3 regions of the Nocardia sp. NPDC050793 genome follow, and region 2 is predicted to be linked to each of the others. Evidence: riboswitches for the same ligand, from Rfam matches in the RefSeq annotation. Region 2 holds a riboswitch; each other region holds the start of a gene.

Region 1 (3,199 bases), on a different contig from region 2:
CAGCCAGGGGCCGAGATCGGCGCCGGTGCGCACCAGCGCGCGCGGTGCAGGCACCAGGCACGCGCCGTGCCGCCAGGCCAGCCACATCTCCTCGCAGGAGGCGTCGAAGGCGACCGAAAGACCGGCTAGCACCCGGTCGCCGGGACCGATCGGCGCGTCCCGCAGGAAAAGTCGCGCTTCGGCGTCGACGAAGGCGGCGGCGCTGCGGTGGGTGATCGCGACGCCCTTCGGGGTACCGGTGGAGCCGGATGTGAAGATGATCCACGCGTCGTCTTCGGGGCCGGGCGGCGCGGATCGGCTTGCGGTGGTGGATGTTTCGGTGCGGGGGTGAATGCCGTCGGCGGTGGCGACGGCGCTGACTTTCGCCTCGCCGAAGACCAGCCGGGCCCGCTCGTCGGGATCGTCGGCGTCGACGGGGACGTACGCCGCGCCCGCCCACAGCACGGCCAGAATCGTGACGTAGAGATCGCTGCTGCCCGACGGCATTCGGACGCCGACCCGGTCGCCCGCCCGCACGCCCGCCGCGACCAGCTCGGCGGCGCGGGCCTCGATCGCGGCGAGCAGTTCGCGATACGTGATGAGGATCTCGCCGTCATCGAGTGCGTGCGCGTCGGGATGGGCCCGCGCGGTCGCCGTCAGGATGTCGACGAGAGTCCGTGGCGGGGGTGCCGCCGCGCCGCGCAGCAGGGGGTCGGACAGCGCTTGCCCGGTCGTCGGGCTCTCGCCCACCGCGGTTTCTACCTGCGGCTGGAGCATCACGTCCGACCCACCTCTCATAGCCCTGCCTTGCGTTTCCCGACCGTTGTTTCACAGAAGGGTTACCGATTGGCAAACGCCACGGTGACCAACCGACCACGGTACCCGCGGTATCGGTGAATCTCCTGGCGTGGCAGCGGCGTGCGGTGTGACTTCGATCGGCGCGTTGTCAGGCCGCCGACGCCGCGGTCCCGAGACCGAGCGCGGTGAGGATCCCTGCGCTGGCTTGCTCGAGCCGATCGCGGACTTTCGGGCTGCGCAAGAACGCCACCGCGCGGGAGGCGAGCAAGGCGAGCAGGATCATTTCGACGGCGGCGACGGTGCATTCGACCGCACCGAGCGCGAGGGTGTTCAGGAACGTGACTTCGGTCATGAACTGCGGCAGCACGGCCAGGTAGAACAGACCGACCTTGGGATTGAAAAGACACGAGACGACGCCGGCCGTGAACGCCGAGCGAACCGTGGGCGCACCGGCTTTCGCGTCGCCTGCCCGCGTGCCGGAATCGAGCACGGCATCGGAGTGCGTCCGTCGCTTGCGCAACTCAACCAGCGAGCGAATGCCCAAGTACACCAAGTAGATTCCGCCGACGACCTTCAGCGCGCGATACGCCGTCGCGGACTGCTCCAACAGCGCGGCGACACCCGCGGCCACCATTACCGCCCACACCAGGCCGCCGAGCGCCGAACCCACCGCCGCGGCGATGCCGGGGCGGGCGTCCACGATCGAAAAGCGCAGTACCAGAAACGAATCCGGCCCCGGCGTGAGTGACAGCAGGACGCACAGGCCGATGAAGCCGATCAGCAGGGAGGACGTCACCCGTCGAGTGGAACGCAGTTCACCTCGCGGCGCAACCGGCTTTCGGGCCGCGGAATCCGGCGGTTGACAGAGCGGCGGGCGGTCTGTCAGTCTCGGGACAGGTCATGAGTGCCAGCGTCAAGCCCCGGCTAGCTGGTCGGCAACCCTCCTCCGCGGTGGGGTGCTCCGGGTGACGACCTGGCCGCCGTCCGTTCGGACGCGGCAAGCGCGGACTCGCCGAATCTCCGGTTGCGAGTCCCTGAGCCGATGGGATTGCGTGATGATTGCTGTCGTGGACCAGACCTGTGCTGCCCTCGCCCGGGTATCGGGTGACGATCTGCCCGTGCCGCTCGTCCAGGGCGGAACCCGCACTTACGCGAACTTCGACTACGCCGCGAGCGCGCCCGCGCTGGCGGAGGTCATCGACCGGATTCAGCGGCTGCTGCCGTACTACGCCAGCGTGCATCGCGGTGCGGGCTATGCCTCGCGCATCTCCACCGAGTGCTACGAGGCCGCGCGCGGTTCGGTCGCCCGTTTCCTCGATGCCGCCGACGATCAGGTGGTGGTGTTCACCCGCAACACCACCGACTCGCTGAACCTGCTCGCCGCGTGTGTCCCCGGCGACACGGTGGTGCTCGACATCGAGCATCACGCCAATTTCCTGCCATGGACGCGCAACGGTCGTCGCCGCGTGGTGCGCGCCGCCGATACCGTCGCCGAGACCATCCGGTTGCTGGTGGCCGAGCTGTGCAGCAAGCCCGCCGCGCTGCTCGCGGTCACCGGGGCCTCGAACGTCACCGGCGAGGTGCTGCCGCTGGAGCGGCTCGCCGAGATCGCGCACCAGTGCGGCGCGCGCATTCTGGTCGACGCGGCCCAGCTCGCGCCGCACCGGCGAATCAGCCTGCGTGAGAAGGGGATCGACTACCTCGCGTTCTCGGGTCACAAGCTGTACGCACCGTTCGGCGCGGGCGTGCTCGTCGGCCGCCGCGACTGGCTCGACCGGGCCGAGCCCTATCTTGCCGGCGGCGGCGCGGTTCGCTCGGTGAGCGCCGAGGAAACCGAATGGGCGCCCGCGCCGCAACGCCATGAGGCGGGTTCGCCCAACGTGCTCGGCGTGGCCGCGCTCGCCGCCGCCTGCGACGCGCTCGCCGCGATCGACCCCGATGCGTTGATCGCCCACGAGCGCCTGCTCGCCGACCGCCTGCGCGACGGACTGTGCGCCATCCCCGGCGTCGAGACGCTGCGCATCTGGTCCGACAGCCCCGACTCGGTCGGCATCGTGGCCTTCACCGTCGCCGGCTTCGCACCCGGTCACGTCGCCGCCTACCTCTCGGCGGAACACGCCATCGGCGTCCGTGACGGCCGCTTCTGCGCGCACCCGCTGCTCGCCCGCCTCGGCCTCGACGGCGCGCTGCGCGCCAGCATCGGAGTCGCCACCACCTCCGCCGACGTCGACCGCCTCGTCGCCGCCGTGGCCACCCTCGTCCACCACGGCCCCTCCTGGAACTACGCCCAGACCGACGGCCTCTGGAACCCCACCCCCGAAACCCGGGCCTTCACCGCCGACCCCGCCACCGGCGCCGCCCCCTGCCTGATCGCCTAGGGCGCTGGGCGTCGCGGCCCGTTCGGAGCGGTCTCGGCGGGATA
Region 2 (3,199 bases):
CGTCGTCGCCGAGAAGGCCCGCGAAGACGAGTTGCGTGCTTTCGGCTGGCTCGTCGTCCGCTGGACATGGAGCGACCTGGACACCCCTGCTCCCTGGCTGGGCCGCCTCAGGCGCGCCGCGACGATCGGCAACCCCGCCCACCTTCTCGGCACCTGGGTGCCAAGCGAGCGAATCTGATGTCGCCACACACCTTGCACACGCCTCACATAGGCGCTGGCTATGTGAGGCGTACGCAGGGTGTGTGGCAGCAAGTTGTCGGCACGAAAGCAAGAGCCGCCCAGCGTTTGTCGGCGCTGGGCGGCGTGCGCGAGGCCCCTAGCTCAGGGCGTGGTCGAGGTCGGCGAGGAGGTCTTCGACGTCCTCGAGGCCGACGGAGATGCGGACCACGCCGTCGGAGAGGCCGATGGTGGCGCGGCCCTCCGGGCCCATGGCGCGATGGGTGGTGGTGGCCGGGTGGGTGATGAGGGTCTTGGCGTCGCCGAGGTTGTTGGAGATGTCGATGACGCGCAACCGGTTCAGCACCTCGAAGGCGCGCTTCTTGCCCTCGTCGGCGGGCGCGTTCAGCTCGAAGGTGACCACTGTGCCGCCGCCCGACATCTGGCCGCGCGCCAGGTCGTACTGCGGATGCGATTCCAGGAAGGGGTATTTCACCCAGCTGACCGATTTGTTGGACTCCAGGAAGCGCGCGATCCGCAGCGCCGACTCGGTGCTGTGGCGCACCCGCAGCGGCATCGTCTCCAGACCCTTGAGCAGGGTCCACGCGTTGAACGGGCTGAGCGCGGGGCCGGTGTGGCGCATGAGTGTCTTCACCGGTCCGTCGATGTACTCCTGCGAGCCGAGGATCGCGCCGCCGAGGACGCGGCCCTGGCCGTCGATGTGCTTGGTGCCCGAGTACACGATGACGTCCGCGCCGAGTTCGAAGCCCTTCTGCAGCAGCGGAGTGGCGAAGACGTTGTCCAGCACCACTTTCGCGCCCGCGGCGTGCGCGAGCTCGGTGACCCGGCGCACGTCGACCAGGGTCTGCATGGGGTTGGCCGGCGTCTCGAAGAACACCGCGGTGGTCGGCACCGACAGCGCCTGCTCCCACTGGTCGAGGTCGTCACCGTCGACGAACACGGTCTCCACGCCCCAGCGCGGCAGGATCTCGTTGCACACCACGAAGCAGGAGCCGAACAGGCTGCGCGCGGCCACCAGCCGATCACCGGCGCCGAGCAGCGCGCCGAGCGCGGTGAACACCGCCGACATGCCGCTGGCGGTCGCGAACGCCGCCTCGGCGCCGTCGATCAGACGGATCCGCTCCTCGAACATGGCAACGGTCGGGTTGCCGTAGCGGGAGTAGACGAAGTGCTCCACCTCGCCGGTGAACGCCGCCTCGGCCGCCTCCGCGCTTTCGTAGACGAAACCGGAGGTGAGATAAAGCGCCTCGGAGGTCTCCTCGAAGCCGGAGCGGCGCAGGCCGCCGCGTACGCCGAGGGTGGCGGGGCCGACGCCTTCGGGCAGCGGCTTGTCGAATGCGCCGCCGGTGATCACGACTGCCGCCAGGGCAAGCCGGTGGCGCGCCAGCCGGTCGCGCCGCGATGTCCGGACGTGTCGAGCGAGCCCTCGAAGCCCTCGATGACGTTGTAGGACGGTCCGATGCCGAGCTGGGTGGCGACGGTGGCCGCGTGCGCCGAACGCTGGCCGGAGCGACACAAGAAGACGACGGGCGCCTCCGGGTCGCGGCCCTCCAGCGCCTTGCTCAGCTGCTCGGTGAACTCCGGGTTGCGCGCGCCGGTGCCGTCCACCCATTCGATCAGCACGGTGGGCCGCTCGATCGAACTGGTGTCGGGCACTCCGACGAAGCGCCACTCCGCCTCGGTGCGCACGTCCACCAGGACGGCGGCGGGGTTGTCGCGCAACACCTCCCACGCCTGCTGCGGGGTGATGTCACCGGCATAACTCATCTGGAACCTCCTGTGAATCCGCACTTGCCGCACCAGGTTCGGTGCGCGGCCAGGTCGTCACCCGGAGCACCCCACCGCGGAGGAGGGTTGCCGACCAGCCAGCCGGGGCTTGGCGCTGGTTCTCATGACCTAGTGACTGAGATTGCCTGCACCGAGGTCACCGTGTCAAACATTGCAGACCAGCCATTTGCCGTCCGACCTGGTGAGGTTCCAGGTCGCGGTGTGCTCCTTGCCGTCGACCTTCGTGGTCACCGTGGCCTTGGCCCGATCGCCGTTCATGGTCTGATCGGTGACGGCGATGAGTTCGATTGTCTTGCCGACGCCTTCCTGCCCGGCCAACGGCGACTTGGCCGGGTCGAAATCGGGGCAGCCCGTACCGGGTGGCGGCACCATGTCGGTGTTGTTGGCGCCCTCGACGAAATTGCCGACCGCGCTCGCGATCTTCTCGGCCTCTGTGACATTTTTCTCAGCGGGCGAGAGCACTCCGCCGAGCCCGATGGCCACCAGCACGACGACGGCGAACACGGCCGCGCCCAGGAACGGCGCGATGGAACGCTTGTCGGTCTGATCGACGACGATCGGTTCGCTTTCGTCGGGGGAATGCTGCTCGGTCATGGATCGATCATCCCTGGTCGGCGCGGGTATCCGACGCCCGGCCCCGTCATTGGCCGCGCGGACCCCGTACCGGCCCGAACGACGCCGCTATGGTGGAGAAGGGGGCGAACCGGTACGACGCTCGCGCAGGTGGGCAGCCAGCCGGTTCGCCGCACCGGCGCGGGTGATCACGGGCGGCACCGATAGAATCGCGAGATTGAGATCTGCTGCCGTAGCCATATGGCAGTGCACCGTCGTAGCGACCTGGGGACCGTGGAGCCACGAGCCAGCATCACCAGCGCTCGTGGCGCAGGGTGCAAACAAGCGGTCCGTCAACTTAGCCTAAGCTAAGACGGACGCCATTGAACGTTTCGACCATAAGGGTGCGCGTAAGAGATGACCGAACAGAGTGCAGCATCAACGAGCGGTGTTCCCGGGCCCTCCGTGGTTACGCAGGCTGCCTCCTCCGGGCCTGACGCTGACACCGCGGCGACCCGCCCGCTCCGCATTGCGATCGTGGGCGCCGGACCGGCCGGGATCTACGCCGCCGACGCGTTGATGAAGTCCGATGCCGACGTGAGCATCGACCTGTACGAGCGTATGCCCGCTCCGTTCGGGCTGATCCGCTACGGCGTGGCTCCGGACCATCCGCGAATCAAGG
Region 3 (3,199 bases), on a different contig from region 2:
GACCACCATCAGCTGGGCTAGACCGATCACCCCCAATGCCAGCCAGCGGGCCGAGTCGCGCCGGTCCTCCGGCACGTGCACGGCTGTCGAAGTCTCGCTCACTTTGTCTCCTCATCCTCGGAAGTGGCGTGGAGCAATCCTGTCATCGCGCGACATTTGGCGTCAATAGAAAAATGTCGCAGTCAGACATTTGCCTGGATCTGACAGTTGATGTGGGATCTGCGTTACAGTGGGGAGATGCTCGACTCACCGACGCCGACGAGCCCGACCACGGCCGATCATCGCGCCGTGACCGGGGACAACGCCGCGCCCGCGAACCGAGACTGCGCCGAGACCGCGATGCGCGAACGCCCGATCGGCCTGCGCGAGCGCAAGAAGCAGCAGACCAGGATGCGGATCACGAACATCGCGCTCGAACTCTGCGACGCCCAGGGCTTCGACGCGACGACGGTCGAGCAGATCGCGAACGCGGCCGATGTCTCGCCGCGCACCGTGAACCGCTACTTCGAGACGAAGGAGGACATCGTCCTCGCTCCCGTCCTCGACTTCGGTGAGATGGTTGCCAACAAGTTGCGAGAAGAGCCGTGCGGCGGCAACGAGCTGCGCGCACTGTGCAATGCCTACCTGCGGGTGATCGATGACGCGGCAACCGAGAACTCGCCGGTCTCGTTCCGCAGGTTTCAGCAGATGCAGCGGATCGCGCGCGACTGCCCTTCGGTCAACAGCCGCGCGCTGGAGTTCGCCGACAACAAATCCGACGCCATCACCGCGGTGCTTGCCGAGCGCCTCGACACCACACAAGGGGCGCTGCCCGTCCGGCTGATCGTCTCCACCTGGCAGATGCTGTGCCATTTGGCGATGGACGCGCACGGCGAGCTGATCATGGACGGCGATCCGGCCGACGCGGTGCGCGCGTCGCGGGCGACCCTGCTCGACGCGTACGCGGAGTTCATGCGGGTCTGCGCGGAACCGCCTGCCGAATCACCGGAGTGAGATCGGCAACGAATTTCGGTCATTGACCGCCCGCCAGCTACCATGTCCGTCAGGTCATGAGTGCCAGCGCGAAGCCCCGGCTCGCTGGTCGGCAACCCTCCAGCAGCGGTGGGGTGCTCCGGGTGATGACCGGGCCCTCGAAGGTCGAGGGCAAGCGCGCTGTCAGGAGGTTCCCGGAAATGTGTTGTTGTGGATAGACCGCATTCCCGATTTATTGGTTCCGGCGAACAACTCTTGTGGAGCATGACATGACCGACCCCGTCGCGGCCGAGTTCGATCCTGCCCTGTGGTCCTTCGAGACCAAGCAGATCCATGCGGGCCAAGCGCCCGATCAGAGCACCGGCGCCCGCGCGCTGCCGATCTACCAGACCACTTCCTACGCTTTCCGCGACACCGACCACGCCGCCGCGCTGTTCGGGCTCGCCGAACCGGGCAACATCTACACCCGGATCATGAACCCGACCCAGGACGTGGTCGAGCAGCGCATCGCCGCCCTGGAAGGCGGCGTCGCGGCGCTGCTGCTGTCCTCTGGCCAGGCCGCCGAGACCTACGCGATCCTGAACTTGGCTTCCGCGGGCGACCACATCGTGTCCAGCCCGCACCTCTACGGCGGCACCTACAACCTCTTCCGCTACTCGTTGCCCAAGCTCGGCATCGAGGTCTCGTTCGTCGACGACCCGGACGATCTCGAGCAGTGGCGCGCCGCGATCCAGCCCAACACGAAGGCGTTCTTCGGCGAGACCATCGCCAACCCGAGCAGCGCCGTGTTCGACATCCCCGGCATCGCCGAGGTCGCGCATGCCGCCGGGATCCCGCTCATCGTGGACAACACGGTCGCGACCCCGTACCTGATCCAGCCGCTCTCGCACGGCGCCGACATCGTGGTGCACTCGGCCACCAAGTACCTGGGCGGGCACGGCACGGCCGTCGCGGGCGTCATCGTGGACGGCGGCGCCTTCGACTGGACGGTGCGCGACGACAAGGGCGAGTCCCGCTTTCCCGGTTTCACCACCCCGGACCCCAGCTACAACGGCGCGGTCTTCGCCGATCTCGGCGCACCCGCGTATGCACTGAAGGCCCGCGTGCAATTGCTCCGCGATCTGGGCGCGGCGGTCTCTCCGTTCAACGCCTTCCTCATCGCGCAGGGCATCGAGACGCTCAGCCTGCGTGTCGAGCGCCACGTCGCCAACGCGCAAGCGGTCGCCGAATTCCTGGCGGAGCACCCCGCCGTCGAAGCGGTCTTCTACGCGGGACTGCCCGACTCGCCATGGCACGAGCGGGCGAAGCGGCTGGCGCCGAAAGGGACCGGCGCGATCGTCTCCTTCGAACTGCGCGGCGGCGTCGACGCGGGCAAGAAGTTCGTGGACGCATTGGTCCTGCACAGCCACGTGGCCAACATCGGGGATGTGCGCTCCCTCGTGATTCACCCGGCCTCGACCACACACTCCCAGCTGACGCCCGAGCAGCAACTGGCTTCCGGCGTCACCCCGGGACTGGTTCGTCTCGCCGTGGGCATCGAGGGAATCGACGATATTCTGGCCGATCTGCGCGCCGGATTCACGGCGGCGACGACGTGACCGTGAGCACCGATCAGAGCCCCGCCCGCCCGGTGTCCGGAGTCGACATGCTGCCGCCGCCGGACGGACGGCCGGGCGTGATCGCGATCGGGGACGTGCGGCTGGAAAGCGGCGCGGTGATCCCGGACGTGCACCTCGCGGTGCAGCGGTGGGGCGAACTGTCCCCCGCCCTGGACAATGTGGTGCTCGTCGAGCACGCTCTGACCGGTGACTCGCACGTCGTCGGCACGCCCGACGACGTGCACTCGCAGCCCGGCTGGTGGGAGGGCATGGTCGGGCCCGGCGCGCCGGTGGACACCGACGAATGGTGTGTCATCGCGACCAATGTGCTCGGCGGCTGTAAAGGCAGCACCGGACCGTCCTCGACCGCGCCCGACGGCAAGCCGTGGGGCTCGCGTTTCCCGGAGATCTCCATCCGCGATCAGGTGACCGCCGAGGCCGCGCTGCTGGATCTGCTCGGCATCGAGCGGCTCGCCGCGGTGGTCGGCGGTTCGATGGGCGGCATGCGGGTGCTGGAGTGGATGATCGGCGCGCCCGAGCGGGTGGCCGCCGCGCTGGTGCTCGCCGTCGGCGCTCGCGCCACCGCCGACCAGATCGGCACCCAGACCACCCAGATCGCGGCCATCAAG

Evidence for each region. Region 2 has a riboswitch for S-adenosylmethionine ahead of AB0H50_RS06565 (rhodanese-like domain-containing protein). Riboswitches for the same ligand answer to the same signal wherever they lie in the genome.
Region 1: linked by a shared signal. The riboswitch ahead of AB0H50_RS34405 (aminotransferase class V-fold PLP-dependent enzyme) and the one ahead of AB0H50_RS06565 (rhodanese-like domain-containing protein) in region 2 are both predicted to bind S-adenosylmethionine.
Region 3: linked by a shared signal. The riboswitch ahead of AB0H50_RS32090 (bifunctional o-acetylhomoserine/o-acetylserine sulfhydrylase) and the one ahead of AB0H50_RS06565 (rhodanese-like domain-containing protein) in region 2 are both predicted to bind S-adenosylmethionine.

What each region holds. Positions count from the first base shown of each region.
Region 1 covers NZ_JBFAHG010000018.1:38,465-41,663, reverse strand. Annotated here, with positions in the region: gene AB0H50_RS34415 (Pls/PosA family non-ribosomal peptide synthetase) at 1-777, opposite strand, end outside; gene AB0H50_RS34410 (LysE family translocator) at 926-1,573, opposite strand; SAM riboswitch class IV at 1,674-1,787, shown strand; gene AB0H50_RS34405 (aminotransferase class V-fold PLP-dependent enzyme) at 1,833-3,155, shown strand.
Region 2 covers NZ_JBFAHG010000002.1:227,411-230,609, reverse strand. Annotated here, with positions in the region: gene AB0H50_RS06575 (hypothetical protein) at 1-178, shown strand, start outside; gene AB0H50_RS06570 (O-succinylhomoserine sulfhydrylase) at 317-1,531, opposite strand; gene AB0H50_RS06565 (rhodanese-like domain-containing protein) at 1,528-1,944, opposite strand; SAM riboswitch class IV at 1,960-2,074, opposite strand; gene AB0H50_RS06560 (hypothetical protein) at 2,110-2,559, opposite strand; gene AB0H50_RS06555 (FAD-dependent oxidoreductase) at 3,046-3,199, shown strand, end outside.
Region 3 covers NZ_JBFAHG010000013.1:100,563-103,761, forward strand. Annotated here, with positions in the region: gene AB0H50_RS32080 (MFS transporter) at 1-102, opposite strand, end outside; gene AB0H50_RS32085 (TetR family transcriptional regulator) at 238-993, shown strand; SAM riboswitch class IV at 1,046-1,156, shown strand; gene AB0H50_RS32090 (bifunctional o-acetylhomoserine/o-acetylserine sulfhydrylase) at 1,242-2,570, shown strand; gene AB0H50_RS32095 (homoserine O-acetyltransferase) at 2,618-3,199, shown strand, end outside.